2 linked regions of the Methanococcus vannielii SB genome follow. Each later gene encodes a partner of the first gene's protein in a complex. Links are inferred from orthologs where the notes say so. Each region holds a gene or a part of one and is shown in the gene's direction. Other genes may lie near its edges.

Region 1 (8,295 bases):
CTCAGGATTTAACATGTACAAGCCAGCTGATGTAAACAAGTGGAACGCTTACGCAGCAGCAGGTTTAGTTGCAGCAGCAGCAGTAAGCTGTGGTGCGGCAAGAGCTGCACAAAACATCGCTTCAGTTATTCTGTACTATAACGACATTTTAGAGTACGAAACTGGTTTGCCGGGTGTTGACTACGGTAGATCAATGGGTACTGCAGTAGGATTCTCATTCTTCTCACACTCAATCTACGGTGGCGGTGGACCTGGTATCTTTAACGGAAACCACGTTGTAACCAGACACTCCAAAGGATTTGCAATTCCTCCAGTATGTGCAGCAATGTGTGCAGATGCAGGTACGCAGATGTTCTCACCTGAACACACTTCAGCATTAGTTGGTGCCGTATACTCAGCATTTGACGAGTTTAGGGAACCGATGAAATACGTAATTGAAAGAGCATTAAACATTAAAGATAAATTATAAGGTAGTAATCTATGATCGAACTTGAAGTCTTCCCACATAGGTATTTAAAAGCAGAAACAACTGAAAACTTCCTAAATAGTGCTTATTCATTTAGCACTGTTGAAAGAGTAGTAATACATGGAGAATCACTCCCTAAAAAAGTAGGATACGGTCCTGCTAAAGGGTCTCCGGTAAATCATTCTGAAAAAAAGGAAATTACTGTTAAAGGAGTTCCGGTAGAACTCAATCTTCAGGTTGGAAGATTATGGGTTTTACTAAAGGATGAAAGCGAAATTGAAAAAATCGATGAACTTTGTAAAGAACTTTTCCCATTTGGATACCGGTTAACAAAGGGTAAATTCTTAAGGGATACTCCTACAGTATCAGACTTTATAAAATACGGGGAATCTGCGGTTGAAAATATCGACCCCAAATTATTAAGTGCAACTGATCCAAGAAGTAAGTTTCAAAATTCCGTAAAAATGATTCCAAAAAGTGAAAATTCGACAGAATAATGTGATTTTATGCCCGTAGGTAGAAAAGAACAGATTGTTGACTGTAGAGCTGTTATGGGTCTTGGTGAAGGAGGTGGACTTGCTCAAAGGGGGACTTTTGCAGAAGGACTTCGTAACGACGTGGTCGTTGTTGCAATGTCGCCTGGGAGAAGGCATATTACAAAACCCGTATGCGAAATTACCTATGGAATAAGGGAAGCAGGAATTCAAACCAGCGTTCTAGTATTGGATGCAGGAGGGGGAATTCCTTCAGATGCTCCACAGGGAAGTTTAGGCTCAACTTTTGGGCTTAAACCTGATGAAGCACGACAAGTTAATCGACATAAATTATGTGTAATTCACTTTGGAAACGTAAAAAGTCATATAATCTATAAAGCTAGGTTATTCTTAAAGTACGTGACCATTCCTACAATTATAGTTTGTCAGTCTCCAGTGGACATGGAAGACTTTGCAAAAATTGGAATTAAGACCCTAGACGTAATGCCTTTAGAACCTAAAACTGAGGGCACTATTGTCGAAATTATTACAGGCGTAGTAAGGGGGGAATCTTCCCCACAAAAAAAGATTGATGAAATCATAGAAAGCATAAAAAAACATTTAGGTTAAGGTGATCTTATGGCATATAAGCCTCAGTTCTACCCTGGAGCAACAAAAGTTGCTGAAAACAGACGAAATCACTTAAATCCAAACTACGAATTGGAAAAATTAAGAGAAATCCCAGATGAAGACGTTGTAAAAATCATGGGACACAGGCAGCCTGGTGAAGACTACAAAACAGTTCACCCACCATTAGAAGAAATGGACATGCCAGCTGACTACGTAAGAGACTTAGTAGAGCCATTAAACGGTGCTAAGGAAGGACACAGGGTTAGATACATCCAGTTTGCTGACTCAATGTATTTTGCTCCTGCTCAACCATACGACAGGTCAAGATTGTACATGATCAGATTAAGGGGAGTAGATGCAGGTACGCTCTCAGGAAGACAAGTTGTTGAATGTAGAGAAAGTGACCTTGAAGAATTCTCCAAAAACTTGCTTATGGATACCGAACTCTTTGACCCTGCAACATCAGGAGTAAGAGGTGCAACTGTACACGGCCACTCCTTAAGATTAGATGAAAACGGAATGATGTTTGACGCATTACAAAGATGTGTGTTCGACGAAAAAACCGGACACGTAATGTATGTAAAAGACCAGGTTGGAAAGCCACTCGACCAGCCAGTTGACGTTGGAGAACCAATGCCTGAAGCAAAATTAAGAGAAATCACAACCATCTACAGAAAAGATGGTATCGCAATGAGAACAGACCCTGAAGTTATTGAAGTTGTAAAGAGAATCCACAGAGCAAGAACTCTTGGTGGATACATCCCTACAAACGAAATATTCAAAGGATTATAATTAATTCTTAAATTAAAAAAAACCTCTTAAGCCATTGAGGTGAACTTATGGAAGCTGAAAAAAGATTATTCTTGAAAGCATTAAAGGAAAAATTCGAAGAAGATCCAAAGGAAAAATACACAAAATTCTATACCTACGGCGGTTGGGAACAATCTGCTAGGAAAAGAGAATTTGTTGCAGCTAACGAAAAAGTTTTAGCTGAAAAAAGACAGGGAGTTCCACTTTACAACCCTGATATTGGTGTTCCTTTAGGACAGAGAAAGTTAATGCCTTACAAATTGTCAGGAACTGACTCATACTGTGAAGGTGACGACTTACACTTCATGAACAACGCTGCTATCCAACAGTTATGGGACGATATCAGAAGAACAGTTGTTGTAGGTATGGACACTGCTCACTCAGTTTTAGAAAAAAGATTGGGTGTAGAAGTAACTCCTGAAACAATCAACGAATACATGCACACAATTAACCACGCACTTTCAGGTGGTGCAGTTGTTCAAGAACACATGGTTGAAGTTCACCCTTCCCTTGCATGGGATTCATACGCTAGAATCTTCACTGGTGACGATGAATTAGCTGCGGAATTAGACAGTAGATTCTTAATTGACATTAACAAATTGTTCCCAGCAGAACAAGCTGAAGCTTTGAAAAAAGCTATCGGTAAAAAAACATACCAAGTATCAAGGGTACCATCACTCGTAGGTAGAGTATGTGACGGCGGTACAATCTCAAGATGGTCTGCAATGCAGATTGGAATGTCATTCATTACCGCATACAAACTTTGTGCAGGAGAAGCTGCAACAGCTGACTTCTCATATGCTTCAAAACACGCTGACGTAATTCAGATGGGTAACGCTTTACCTGGAAGAAGAGCAAGAGGTCCAAACGAGCCAGGGGGAATCCAGTTCGGTATCCTTTCAGACGTTGTACAAACTACAAGAGTTTCAGACGACCCAGTTGAGCAGTCATTAGAAGTAGTAGCAGCTGGTGCTGCATTATATGACCAAATATGGCTTGGTGCATACATGTCTGGTGGCGTAGGTTTCACACAATACGCTACAGCAGCATACACCGACGATATCTTGGACGATTTCTCATACTATGCACTTGACTACGTAGAGAAAAAATACGGTAGAATGGGAACTAAAGCTACAATGGACGTAGTAGAAGACATTGCAAGTGAAGTTACACTCTACTCATTAGAACAGTACGATGAATACCCCGCATTATTAGAAGACCACTTTGGTGGATCACAGAGAGCTGCAGTTGCTGCTGCTGCATCCGGTATCGGTGTATGTATGGCAACAGGTAACTCAAACGCTGGTGTAAACGGCTGGTACTTATCACAAATATTACACAAAGAATACCACAGTAGACTTGGATTCTATGGTTACGACTTGCAGGACCAATGTGGTGCTTCAAACTCACTCGCAATCAGAAACGACGAATCTGCACCTCTTGAATTAAGGGGGCCTAACTACCCTAACTACGCAATGAACGTAGGTCACCAGGGAGAATACGCAGGTATTGCACAAGCTGCTCACTCAGCAAGAGGAGATGCATTTGCAATGAGTGCATTAATTAAAGTTGCATTCGCTGACCCAATGCTTGTATTTGACTTTTCAAAACCAAGAAAAGAATTTGCAAGAGGAGCATTAAGAGAATTCGACGCTGCAGGAGAAAGAGACGTTATCTTACCTGCAAAATAATCCTATGAATATTTAAGGAGGCCTTTTGGCTTCCTTTTTTTATACCTATTATATATTGTTTCGGAATCATTAACAATATTGCTAATTAAAATATACTTTAATTAAATTAAAGGAAAATTAGGCTTTGTTTTTTAAAAAAACGAATGCAAAGTAATATATATAGTATAACAAGATATTAACTGATTAGCTAACGGCATAGATAACGTTCTAGGCTTTAAAGCCACTAGAAGTCATAGCTAACATTCCCGTATATTGTGAGGTGAAATAATGGATCCAACATTGATTTCTCTGGGGGCATTAGCCCTTGCTGGGGCAGCAGCAACTGTTTCAGGTTGTGCTGAAGACTTGGAATCTGATGTAGGTTCACAGTCAAACCCTAACTCTCAGGTTCAATTAGGTCCCCAAATGGGCAATATTCACAGATACTTCAACAAAGCAATTTCTGGAGAGCCTGTATCGTACGGTTTGTATGTTGCAGTTGCAGGTTCAGTTGCTTGGGCACTTATTAACGCCGGATTAAACGCTGTTTTAGCATTAATCATTGGTTCAGGTGTCGCTGCAATCGTTCACGGAGCTTATTCAGTTAGTGCATTTTTAGGAAGAACTGTAGGTCAGTCCCAAAAATTCGGGCAGCCTGTTTACATGGATGTTCTTACATCACATATTGGCCCAATTGTAGGTCATGGATTTATCGCTGTTTTCACGATGGTTCTTGCAGCTTACTTAGCAGTAACTGCTTTAGGAAACCCATTCCCATTGCCATTAGTAGCGTTAATTTTCGGTATTACCGTAGGTGCGATTGGTTCATCAACAGGTGACGTTCATTATGGTGCTGAAAGAGAATACCAAAAATACGCATTTGGTGGGGGCATTCCTGTTGCTAATCAGGGTGACATCGATATTTATGCAGAATACGGAATTAGAAACGGTTTAGACTCATCATACTTCTGTTCAAGACTTGGTGGTCCACTTACCGGATTATGCTTTGGTTTAATCATCTTCCTCGATGGATGGAGAAGCATCGTAGGTAACATTATTGGTGGAGACTTAGTAACAAAAACATCAATCGCACTTGTAGTAGGTCTCTTAGTGGTGGTCGCTGCAATGATCCTCAACAGAAAAATAGAGGTATTTGCTAGAAACAAGTACGGACCATACAGAAATTAATAAAATAAGGAAGATTGGTGATATTATGGATGCTACAAGCTTTATATTACCTCTTGCGGAAATAACCATTGCAGGTGCCATTATTAATGCAAGCGTTCACTTCGTTCCAGTAGGTGGTGCTCCAGCTGCAATGGCTACATCAACAGGGGTAGGTACAGGTACAACACAGTTAGCAGCAGGTGCTGGATTTACAGGACTTTTAGCTGCGGCTACAATGGCTTCACAAGCGGGAGTTTCATTAGCTGACCCAGTTCACTTGGCATTAATCATGCTCTCTGGAGCAGTTGGTGCGATGATAATGTTAGGTCTTACGATGTTAATCGGGCAAATTATCTACGTATACGGTATTGGTATCGTCCCTGCAGCAGATAAGTGTGAAAAAGACCCAATTACAGGAGATATTCAAAAACCGTATATTACGCCAGGTACTACCGGACACGGAATTCCAACAGTATGTTTTGTTAGCGGTACAGTTGGTGCAGCACTCGGTGGTATCGGTGGTGCTCTTGCATACATTGCACTCCAACAGTTAGGATTTACTGCGCCCGTTGCTGGTGTTTTAGCAGTTGGATTCTTCTTTATGAACGCTGTTTTAGCGTCCTACAATATTGGTGGTACAATCGAAGGATTCCACGACCCTAAATTTAAGAAAATGCCAAACGGAGTTATTGCTTCATTTGTTTCATCCTTGATTACAGGAGCTGTATTAATCGGAATGGCTATGGGACTTTAAGTCTGTAACTTTCAAAAAATATCGAGGTGTAATTATGTCACATGGTGGCGGAGGACACGCAGCAGAACTTTTCCCTGAAAACCAAGTTTTAGTGATTGGTGCTGTATTATCACTCATTGGAATGTACATTGCACACTTTGTTCCATCACTCGCTATGCTCTTAGGAGGATTATTAGCAGCAGGAGCATGTGTTGCAGGCGCAAATACTACAAGAAGAGTAGCCGCATACGGATTAGGTACTGGTGTTCCATCAATAGGAATGGTAAGTTTAGGAATGGGTACAATTTCAGCTTTAGCAGGAGTTTTAATACCATCAGTATTAGCTGGTTCAGTTGCATTGCCTTTTGATTTAGTTTTAGCTACGCCAATTATTGCTGCAGTCGTTGCAATTATAGTTGGATTTATTGTAGGTAAATTAACTCAAAACCCCGTAGGAATGAAAGTTCCAATTATTGTTTCAAGTATGACGAAACTTTCATTAATGGGAGCTTTAGCAATTTTGGGGTTCTGTACTGCATTTGCAGGCGGATTTTCAGCAGATTTAATTATCAATGGTGCAATTAACAATGGAATTATTGCATTAGCATTTATTGCAGCAGGTATGTCAATTTTACACCCATTTAACGCATGTATCGGTCCAAATGAAAGTCACAAGAGAACAATAACTCTTGCTACAGCTTGCGGATTAATGGCATGGTTAGTATTCTCAATTGCAAAATTAGACATTGTTTCAATATTAGTAGCTGCAGTATTCTGGATATACACTTATGGTTCATTTGTAAGCATGTCTCTTGCTGATGCTTGCGAAGTTAAGTACGTACCAGAATTACCTAAGAAGGAGTAAGGTGGTAAAATGGAGATAGTCAAAGTATGTCCTGAAATCCACGTTGTAATGGACATTGATTCAGGTTTAATAGCTGAAATGAGAAAAGACATTCTCGTTGTAGATTTACACCCTGTTGAAGAACAAATTAACAAATTAGCATACTTTGCAAAAGCATTGGAAAATTCACTTGACCCTAGAAATGCGCCAATGAAATCATACAAAGGAAGAGATGGGACCTATAAAACTGGAGGTCTATTTCAAGGAATGTTCTTTGGTTTCTGGGTAACTATGTCAATTCTTGTTCTCGTAACAATATTGACTATTAAAATGAATTTAAGCTTAATAGGGTTGTAATCTAATAGGAGGTGCAAACAATGGCAAATAAAAAAGCCCCTGCAGCAGGATGGCCTGTTGCGAACGGTGAATATGTAGTGGGGAACCCTGAAAGTTGTGTTGCAGTTGTTACACTAGGTTCCCACGGTTTAGACCAAGCTGCTATTGACGCAGGTGCAGCTATTTCAGGGCCATGCCACACAGAAAACTTAGGAATCGAAAAAGTTGTTGCAAACTACATTTCAAACCCAAACATTAGATTTATGATAATTGCAGGATCTGAAGTTCAAGGGCATATTACAGGTCAGTGCTTAAAAGCATTATATGAAAACGGAATCGGTGACGATGGTGGTATCATCGGCGCTAAAGGTGCAATTCCATTCATGGAAAACGTAGGAAAAGAGCCTGTTGGAAGATTCCAAAAACAGATTGTTGAATGCGTCAATTTGATTGATGTTGAAGACAAGGGAAAAATTACTGAAGCAATTAAAAACTGCATTTCAAAAGATCCTGGGGCACTTGAAGAAGATGCAATGGTTGTCGAATTAGAAGGCGGTAAAAAGGTTGCTGGCGAAGATTCAACTACAATAAAACCTACATCACCAGAAATGGCTTTATTGGAAGCTAGAATGAGAATTATCTCAGAAAAAATGAATGAAGCTGCAATGGTTGCTAAATTCAATTCCGGATATTATAATGGAAAAATCCAAGGTATTGCAATAGGTTTATTCCTTTCAATATTGGTATTCTCATTACTCTAAGGAGGAGGTGCAAACAATGGCAAATAAAAAAGCCCCTGCAGCAGGATGGCCTGTTGCGAACGGTGAATATGTAGTGGGGAACCCTGAAAGTTGTGTTGCAGTTGTTACACTAGGTTCCCACGGTTTAGACCAAGCTGCTATTGACGCAGGTGCAGCTATTTCAGGGCCATGCCACACAGAAAACTTAGGAATCGAAAAAGTTGTTGCAAACTACATTTCAAACCCAAACATTAGATTTATGATAATTGCAGGATCTGAAGTTCAAGGGCATATTACAGGTCAGTGCTTAAAAGCATTATATGAAAACGGAATCGGTGACGATGGTGGTATCATCGGCGCTAAAGGTGCAATTCCATTCATGGAAAACGTAGGAAAAGAGCCTGTTGGAAGATTCCAAAAACAGAT
Region 2 (8,304 bases), 350 kb from region 1 along the record:
CGCCATTCATGCAGGTCGGAACTTGCCCGACAAGGAATTTCGCTACCTTAAGAGGGTTATAGTTACCCCCGCCGTTTACTGGCGCTTCGCCCGGTTGGAACCGGGGTTCACGTACCAGCACTGGGCAGGCGTCGGCCTTAGTACACACCTTTTCAGGCTCGCTAAGACCTATGTTTGTATTAAACAGTCGGACCTCCCTGGTCACTGCGACCAGCGATCCCATATTTAAACAAGATCACTGGCACTCCTTCTCCCGAAGTTACGGAGCCAATTTGCCGACTTCCCTCGACTAGATTCATCCGCTACGCCTTAGGATACTCACCTAGGGGCACCAGTGTCGGTTCTGGGTACGGACATCTAGAATCCTTGCTAGTTCCCTTTTCACGGGCTCCAGAGATCGGCCGAACTCTCCTAACGGAGAGCTCATCACTCTTTCATCCGGTTCTCGTTATTACAACTCTCCCCGGACTTATAAGCTTGAATGTCCAGACAAGAACACTCAGCCTACCCAGAAGCGTTGGAAACTAACCTTGTGTTGCCACGCGTATCTAGATGGCACAGGAATATTAACCTGTTTCCCTTTCCTCTCAAAGGAGTTACCTCGAGAGTTAGGACCGGCTTACCCACAGCTGACAAACATTGCTGTGGAACCCTTGCCCCTTCGGCGGTGGGGATTCTCACCCCACTTATGCTGTTACTACTACCGGGATCTTCATTTCTACGAGGTCCACTCGACTTCACAGCCGAACTTCTGCCCTCGCAGAACGCCCCCCTACGGGATCACCTTGCGGTGCCCTTGGGTCTCGGCAGCCGATTTAGCCCCGTCCATTTTCGGGGCCCTTGATCTCGACAGGTGAGCTGTTACGCACTCTTTAAAGGGTGGCTGCTTCTAAGCCAACCTCCCTGCTGTCTTAGACCAAGGACGCCCTTCGTGTTCACACTTAATCGGCATTTAGGGGCCTTAACCCAAGTCTCGGCTATTCCCGTCTCGGACATACAGCTTACCCGTATGCCCTCACTCAGAGCCTACGGCGACGACAGGTTCGGAGTTTGACAAAACAGCGAGGAATTTCTTCCCCTAACCATCTTATCAGTGCTCTACCCTGCCGACTACCTGAACTCTGGCTGACCTGAGAGTCACTTCGAGGGGAACCAGCTATCTCCGGGCTCGATTGGCCTTTCACCCCTAGACCGAGGTCAGAAGAGTGCTTCGAACGGCAACAACTCTGCAGGCCTCCATCCCTCAGTTGAGGGACTTCACCTTGCCCCGGCCTAGATCGCCCGGTTTCGGGTCGTATTGCTGTGACTCCGGGCCCTTAAGACCCCGTCCCTAAAGATTCTGCGGACTTGTTGGTTTCCCTACGCCTTCGATCGTGAAGATCTTAAGCTCGCCACAACAATACACTCCCCGGCCCGTTTTTCGAAACGGAGGACGCAACCCTGGCTCTGTTCTTCGTACAGCCGCCTTGCGACGGTTTCCTTCAGAACAGTTGCCTTTGGGGCCACGCCATTCCATACCTACCTGGTTTCAGGCTCTTTTCACACCCTGTTAAGGGTGCTTTTCAGCTTTCCCTCGCGGTACTAGTACGCTATCGGTCTTGAAACGTATTTAGAGTTGGAAGTTGATGCCTCCCAAATTCCCGCGCGATATCCAACGCACGGTACTCAGGGACACTTCAAACCTGAATCGATTGCGCTTACGGGACTTTCACCCTCTATAGTGTGACGTTCCAGTCAACTTCAGCTTTTCTCAACAGGCGAAAAGAAGGCCCTATAACACCACATCTCCCCGAAGGGATTCAGTTTGCCCTGATCCGTGTTCAATCGCCTCTACTAACGGAATCTCAGTTGATTTCTTTTCCTGCGGGTACTAAGATGCTTCAATCCCCCGCGTTACCAATCCTTACGGATTACAAAAGTAGGAAGTCCCATTCGGAAATCCTAGGTTCAAAGGCTGTATGCGCCTCGCCTAGGCTTATCGCAGCTTACCACGTCCTTCATCGGCGTTTCAAGCCAAGCCATTCCCCAGGTAGGGTAATAGATAAAATTAGACATCTGGATAACACCAGATATGAAAGCTTGTGCACGACCATCATTAATATCCGGCCCCTAGATCGTAATCTAAAAATTACGAGCTGGGCAAAAAAATTAAGCCCACAATCATTTAGTGCCTAGTAGCGACCAAAATGTTCTTTTTTTAGGAGGTGATCCAGCCGCAGGTTCCCCTACGGCTACCTTGTTACGACTTCACCCCCCTCGCTGAGCCCAGGTTCGACCCTAGCCAAAGGCCAAGGCCTCACCTGAACCCAACTCGGGTGGTGTGACGGGCGGTGTGTGCAAGGAGCAGGGACACATTCACCGCAGTATTATGAACTGCGATTACTACGGATTCCAGCTTCACGTGGGCGAGTTACAGCCCACGATCCGAACTACGACTAGGTTTCGGAGATTCGCGTCCCTTTTCAGGGTAGCAGCCCATTGTCCTAGCCATTGTAGCCCGCGTGTAGCCCAGGAGATTCGGGGCATGCGGACCTATCGTTGCCCGCTCCTTCCTCTAGCTTAGCGCTAGCGGTCCCCTATGAGTGCTTACCTTCCGGAGAAAGTAGTCGCAACATAGGGCACGGGTCTCGCTCGTTACCTGACTTAACAGGACGCCTCGCGGTACGAGCTGACGATGGCCATGCACCACCTCTCAGCGCTTCAGGCAAGGTCGTCAACCTGGCCGTCATCATGCTGTCGCTCCTGGTGAGATGCCCGGCGTTGAATCCAATTAAACCGCAGGCTCCACCCGTTGTGGTGCTCCCCCGCCAATTCCTTTAAGTTTCAGTCTTGCGACCGTACTCCCCAGGCGGCGAACTTAACGGCTTCCCTTCGGCACCACCTGGGCTCGAGGCCCAGGTGACACCTAGTTCGCAGAGTTTACGGCCAGGACTACCCGGGTATCTAATCCGGTTCGCGCCCCTGGCTTTCGTCCCTCACCGTCGGACCCGTTCCAGACAAGTGCCTTCGCCATAGGTGGTCCTCCAAGGATCAACACATTTCACCGCTACCCCTGGAGTACCCTTGTCCTCTCCCGGTCCCAAGTCCAGCAGTATCCCTGCCAGTCCTCTGGTTAAGCCAGAGAATTTAAACAGGGACTTACTGGACCGGCTACGGACGCTTTAGGCCCAATAAGAGTGGCTACCACTCGGGCCGTCGGTATTACCGCGGCTGCTGGCACCGAACTTGCCCAGCCCTTATTCCTCAAGCTGTTTACACTTGATAAAAGCCCATGCTGTGCATGAGCACTTGGGGTCCCCCCGTCGCACTTTCGTGCATTGCGGAGGTTTCGCGCCTGCTGCGCCCCGTAGGGCCTGGGGCCGTGTCTCAGTCCCCATCTCCGGGCTCCCTCTCTCAAGGCCCGTATCGATCGTAGGCTTGGTGGGCCATTACCCCACCAACTACCTAATCGAGCGCAGTCCTATCCTCGGGCGCATATGCTTTCAGAAAAGAATCGTTCCAGACTGCTTTTCTTATGGAGAATTATCCTCAGTTTCCCAAGGTTATGCTCCACCTGAGGTTAAGTTAACCACGTGTTAATGAGCCGTCCGCCATGGCCGAAACCATAGACTCGCATGGCTTAGTCGAACCCCAATAGCAGTAGCCTCCGGCGGGATCAACCGGAATTTTGTGGCGTAAAAGAATTTTACGCTCACACTCTCGTGGAGTACGTCATTTTTACATTAAAGGAAATGACATTTTATTTGGTCGCTATCTAGGTTTCACCTAGATTGTGGGCTTACATCACACCTGAGTGATTTAGTTCAGGCGATCACTTTGATTTGCATAATATGAAAACGTGTTGTAATATGTATTGTTTTTAGGTATGTAACAATAATATATATTTACAGCAATTCTTAATATACATTGAGGTGATTTCATGGTAAGTGACCGAAATGGTAAGCAAATAGATATCGGATCCCATGTAAAATATATAAACACCGGAACGTATGGAACAGTCCAATCTATTAAAATAGAAGGTAAAAAGGAATGGATTCTTTTAAATAACGGAATTCTTTATATGTCTAATCTTTTAGAAGTTGTTGACAGTATTAAAAAAGATTTAGACAAAAAATACGATAAAGATGAACTCATTAAAAGGATAAACGGGGAAAATATTGACTTAAGCTCTGGAGGAAGTGAAGGTTCCTGTGGAGCCGGTTAATTATATCGTACATAATTTTGAAATGTAAGGTGCGTTTTATGGATGATTCCAAAGAGTTAAACAGGTTAAACAAGGCAAGGGCCCTTATTAAAAATAAATTAGATTGTAGCGGAAGAAATGGAATTTATGACCTGACTGGCCTTTCCGGAGGATTTGAAATTAGTAAAAATTATCTAAATTTACTTGAAACCTATGTTGGGCCTGCAATATTTTCTGAGAAAATAAATGAGCTAGGAGTAAAACATCTTTCAGGACATGAAGGGGCCCATGGTGCAGCATGTTTTAACAGGACATCTTCTGCAATTTTATCAACGATTATGACCCTTTCAAAATCTTTTAAAAACGTTGTCCATTTTGTTCCTGAAAGACCCTCCCACCCTTCAATTCCTAAAAGTTGCAATATTTTTGGAATGAAATACTTTGAAAGTGATTTAAAAGATGAGATAATCTCAAAAATAGATAATGAAACAGTAACGGTAATTACTGGAGCTACGATGGATCATAAAATAACTTCAAGAGATATTGCCGAGGATTTAATAAATATTGCAAAAAATAAGGGTTCAATAACATTTTTTGACGATGCATCTGGTGCAAGACTTAGAAAACTCCATAATGAACCGCCGGCACTTGAAATGGGTGCAGATTTAGTAGTTACAAGCATGGATAAATTAATGAAAGGCCCAAGAGCAGGATTACTTGCTGGAAATAAAGAATTAGTAGATAAAATTTACTCTGAAGGATTAAAATTTGGACTTGAAGCCCAATCTCCAATAATGGCTGCAGTTATAAAAGCAATTGAAGATTTTGACATTGAAGAATTAAAAAGAGCATTTAAAAGAGCAGAACATATCGATTTAAATGTTTTTAACAAAGAAGGAGTTTCTTATCAAAAGACGCCCACAGGATTTTTAATAAAAGGCATTTCTGAAGAACAAGCCATTACTTCAGCAATGAATCTTCTTGAAAATTTTGGCATTATCACGATTGCTGCTGCGGGAATGCCCGGGGCAAGTAAAACTCTAAGAATAGACTTTTGTTCAAAAGATGCAGATAAAATCTCTGATGAGTATATTATAAATGCAATTTTGGCATCTAACCCATTAAAAAAATAAAATTTTAAATTTAAATTAATTTTTTTAGTTCTTCGGGCCTATGTAATTCGCCACCAATTTTTCCAGATAATACTACATCGCATTTTGCGTACTTCATTACTTCTTCTGAAATTTGTCCTAAGTTCATTTCTGGAACGATTATTTTTGAAGCATTTAAGTTTTTAATTAAGTCTCTTGGAAATGGAAAGACTGTTTTTAATCGTATATATCCAACATCTTTTCCTTCTGCCCTTAATGATTCAACGGTATATTTAACGGTTCTTGAAGGCGTCCCATAGCAAATAAACATCGTTTCGCTATCAGTATATTTTCCTTCGTATTGTACAATATCATCAGTACTGTCTAAAATTTTGTTACAAATTCTCCTAACTAATTTATCGTGTGTTTCCGAAGAAACGTCAGGATATCCATTTTCCCCATGTGTTAAACCAGTTACGTGGATATTATACCCTTCACCAAATGTGGGCATTTCTGAAACAAGTTTATCAAATGGAAATGGTTTTTTACAAGGTTTCTCTACAGGCTTTTTACGGTTTACTACTTCAATTTCATCGTGTAAAACTACCTTTTCTCGCATGTGGCCGATAATTTCATCTGCCATTATAAATACCGGAATTCTATACTTTTCAGCATAATTAAATGCCATTATTGTAAAATCATACATCTCCTGTACTGAAGAAGGGCATAACGCTATTGGTTCATAATCACCTTGGCTCCCCCAACGAACCTGCATCATATCTCCTTGAGCTGCTGCGGTCGGTTGCCCTGTTGAAGGGCCGCCCCTTTGAACATTTACAATTACACAAGGAGTTTCTGTCATAAATGCATAACCGATGTTTTCAAGCATTAAACTCATTCCTGGGCCACTTGTCGCAGTCATTGATTTTGCTCCTGCCCAGCTTGCACCGATTACTGCAGCCATACTTGCAATTTCATCTTCCAATTGGGAATAAAATCCGCCAACTTTTGGAAGTTTCTTTGCCATTCCTTCTGCAACCTCTGTTGAAGGAGTTATTGGATATCCTCCAAAAAAGTTGCATCCTGCTTTTATTGCACCTTCAACACAGGCCATATTTCCCTGCATGAAATCAATTTTTACCATGGAAATCACCAAAATCTCGCAAGTTGTAATGATATAATATATTCAATATAGTACTTACTTTTCTTAGTACTTTCTTATTTTTCAATAACATAATTATATAATTTATCCAAACTTTCATCAACCCCATATTTTTTGAAGTACCTTAAAAGATTTTCAAGGTCTCTTTTTAAATAAAACTCTTCATCGTATTCAACCTCTTCAAAAGGCAGTTTGTCAACTTTACCTTTTTTTCCAACTTCTATTGCTTGAGGCCAGTCGATTATTAAAAAATCACCTTCTGAATTGATTAATACGTTAAATTCACTTAAATCTCCGTGTATAAATCCAAGGGAATATGCTTTTTTAACTTCTTTGATAATTTTCATAAATAGTTCCTCAGGATTTACATCCAATTTTTCTACATCTACTCGCTTTAGTTCTTCACCGTGAAGCTTTCCAATAATTAACGCATGACGGTTCTGTTCTATCGGCTCAGGAACTTTTACTATAGGGAATAAATGGCTTAAAATATTAAATTCCCGTTCTGCAGTCAGTCTTGATGCATAAAGCCAGCTTATGTGCCTTTTGTTTGCGAGATATTCCCTATATCTTTTTCCCATGGAAAAACAAGTTCTACCAAGGATATGAAGTTTTAAAACGGCTTCACGAGTGTTAGTTAACAGAACGTGATAAACGTTGCCCTCTTTCCCAACTCCAACTTTACCGCCAATTCCTGTTATTAATTCCTTTTTTATAAATGCATTCATTGCTAAAGCATCATACCCATAGTGAGATAACCTATAACCATAATTTGACTTATTTGTGAATCGAAATTTATTTAACCTACTTATTCTAAACGCAAGTTCTTTTTCATGAAATCCCGTTTTTCGTTTTAAATCTTGAATTGGAACCCATTCGTGATTTTTCATTGAAATTTCAACTATACGTAATAATTTCCAATCGTTTTCTTCCATTTCCCTTATTGAAGCTAGAATTTTTTCGATTTTTTACACCCGATTAGGTTTTTAGATTTTAGTGTTTTTAAGATACTACATCTTGATGATATAAAATTTTAATCATTTTTTTTATTCAGTGTTTTTTGAAAGATTTAAGATATACCTTTTTTTCAGTTCTTTAAAGTATTCAGCTTTTTGAACGTCTGATTCGTTTTTAAATTTATAATTTTCAAATAAATTGTTAAAAGTACAGTATCCATTAGAATTTTCCGTTATTTCAACCATATCACTTATAATTATGTGTATTATGGAATAATTAGATTTTTCGTAGAATTCATCCAATAGTTTACCGTAAACTGCGGTTAATTTTAAAAAATATTCCGAAAAATCCCCTATATTTTCATTTTTCAATTCCAATACTAATTTAAAGTAAGACTTTAACGTTTCTAATGTTTTTAAAAGCATTTTTTTAATAACTTCATCATTGTTAAAAACTAAAATAAATCTAACGAATGGGTTTGAAAATGAATTTAATGATTCCATTATTAAAATTTCTGCATCTTTAGAATTCAAAATTCGTTTAGAGTGTAATTTAAATAAAATTTGTTCGTTTATGCGTAAAATTTCAAAATATATTTCAATCCATGCTTCTAATTTTTCAAGAGATACTTTTTCACAATTTTTAAACCTTAAAAGTAAATATTCCAAAATATTTTGGAGCCGGTTGAAAGCAGTTAGAAGCATTTTTCTTTCATCCACATTATCTATCTTTAATTCAAATTCTTGGGCATATAAAAGCCCTATTTTTTTAATCCCTAATAATGCCCTTAGTGAAAGGTCAGTATTTCTTTCAAGTTCGTATTTAAAAATTTTTTCAAGCGAAATTATTGCCTCCCTTGAAATTGAAAATGGTGCACCATATGCGCTAATTCCAAGATTTTCAATATTTTC

The links.
Region 2: the proteins of mcrC (region 1) and MEVAN_RS06300 are in contact, whole or in part, in a cryo-EM structure (PDB 8S7X), measured with the Methanococcus maripaludis proteins. The link is inferred for Methanococcus vannielii SB from one-to-one orthologs. Residues at the interface, in WP_011171501.1 of Methanococcus maripaludis: Asp143, Met144, Glu145, Ala148, Ala149, Thr154, Lys155, Asn156, Val157, Met158, Pro159, Leu160; in WP_011169945.1 of Methanococcus maripaludis: Tyr18, Asn20, Thr21, Thr23, Glu31, Lys33, Trp38, Leu40, Asp44, Ile45, Tyr46, Tyr47, Arg48, Leu51.

What each region holds. Positions count from the first base shown.
Region 1 is NC_009634.1:893,733-902,027, forward strand. Bases 1-2,770 are described here. They hold mcrC (methyl-coenzyme M reductase I operon protein C), read left to right. Parts: upstream 1-972; coding sequence 973-1,569; downstream 1,570-2,770. Other genes in these bases: mcrB (coenzyme-B sulfoethylthiotransferase subunit beta), read left to right, coding at 1-469; mcrD (methyl-coenzyme M reductase operon protein D), read left to right, coding at 481-963; mcrG (coenzyme-B sulfoethylthiotransferase subunit gamma), read left to right, coding at 1,579-2,361; mcrA (coenzyme-B sulfoethylthiotransferase subunit alpha), read left to right, coding at 2,409-2,770. Also shown: more of mcrA, read left to right, coding at 2,771-4,070; mtrE (tetrahydromethanopterin S-methyltransferase subunit E), read left to right, coding at 4,338-5,237; mtrD (tetrahydromethanopterin S-methyltransferase subunit D), read left to right, coding at 5,263-5,970; tetrahydromethanopterin S-methyltransferase subunit MtrC, read left to right, coding at 6,005-6,814; MEVAN_RS04475 (tetrahydromethanopterin S-methyltransferase subunit B), read left to right, coding at 6,824-7,150; mtrA (tetrahydromethanopterin S-methyltransferase subunit A), read left to right, coding at 7,171-7,890; mtrA (tetrahydromethanopterin S-methyltransferase subunit A), read left to right, coding at 7,907-8,295.
Region 2 is NC_009634.1:1,240,745-1,249,048, reverse strand. The notes cover bases 2,783-5,561. They hold MEVAN_RS06300 (DUF2098 family protein), read left to right. Parts: upstream 2,783-3,919; coding sequence 3,920-4,204; downstream 4,205-5,561. Other genes in these bases: MEVAN_RS06290 (2-oxoacid:acceptor oxidoreductase subunit alpha), read right to left, coding at 5,327-5,561; MEVAN_RS06295 (TIGR03576 family pyridoxal phosphate-dependent enzyme), read left to right, coding at 4,243-5,316. Outside these bases: more of MEVAN_RS06290, read right to left, coding at 5,562-6,418; MEVAN_RS06285 (RIO1 family regulatory kinase/ATPase domain-containing protein), read right to left, coding at 6,493-7,371; MEVAN_RS06280 (DUF2254 family protein), read right to left, coding at 7,483-8,304.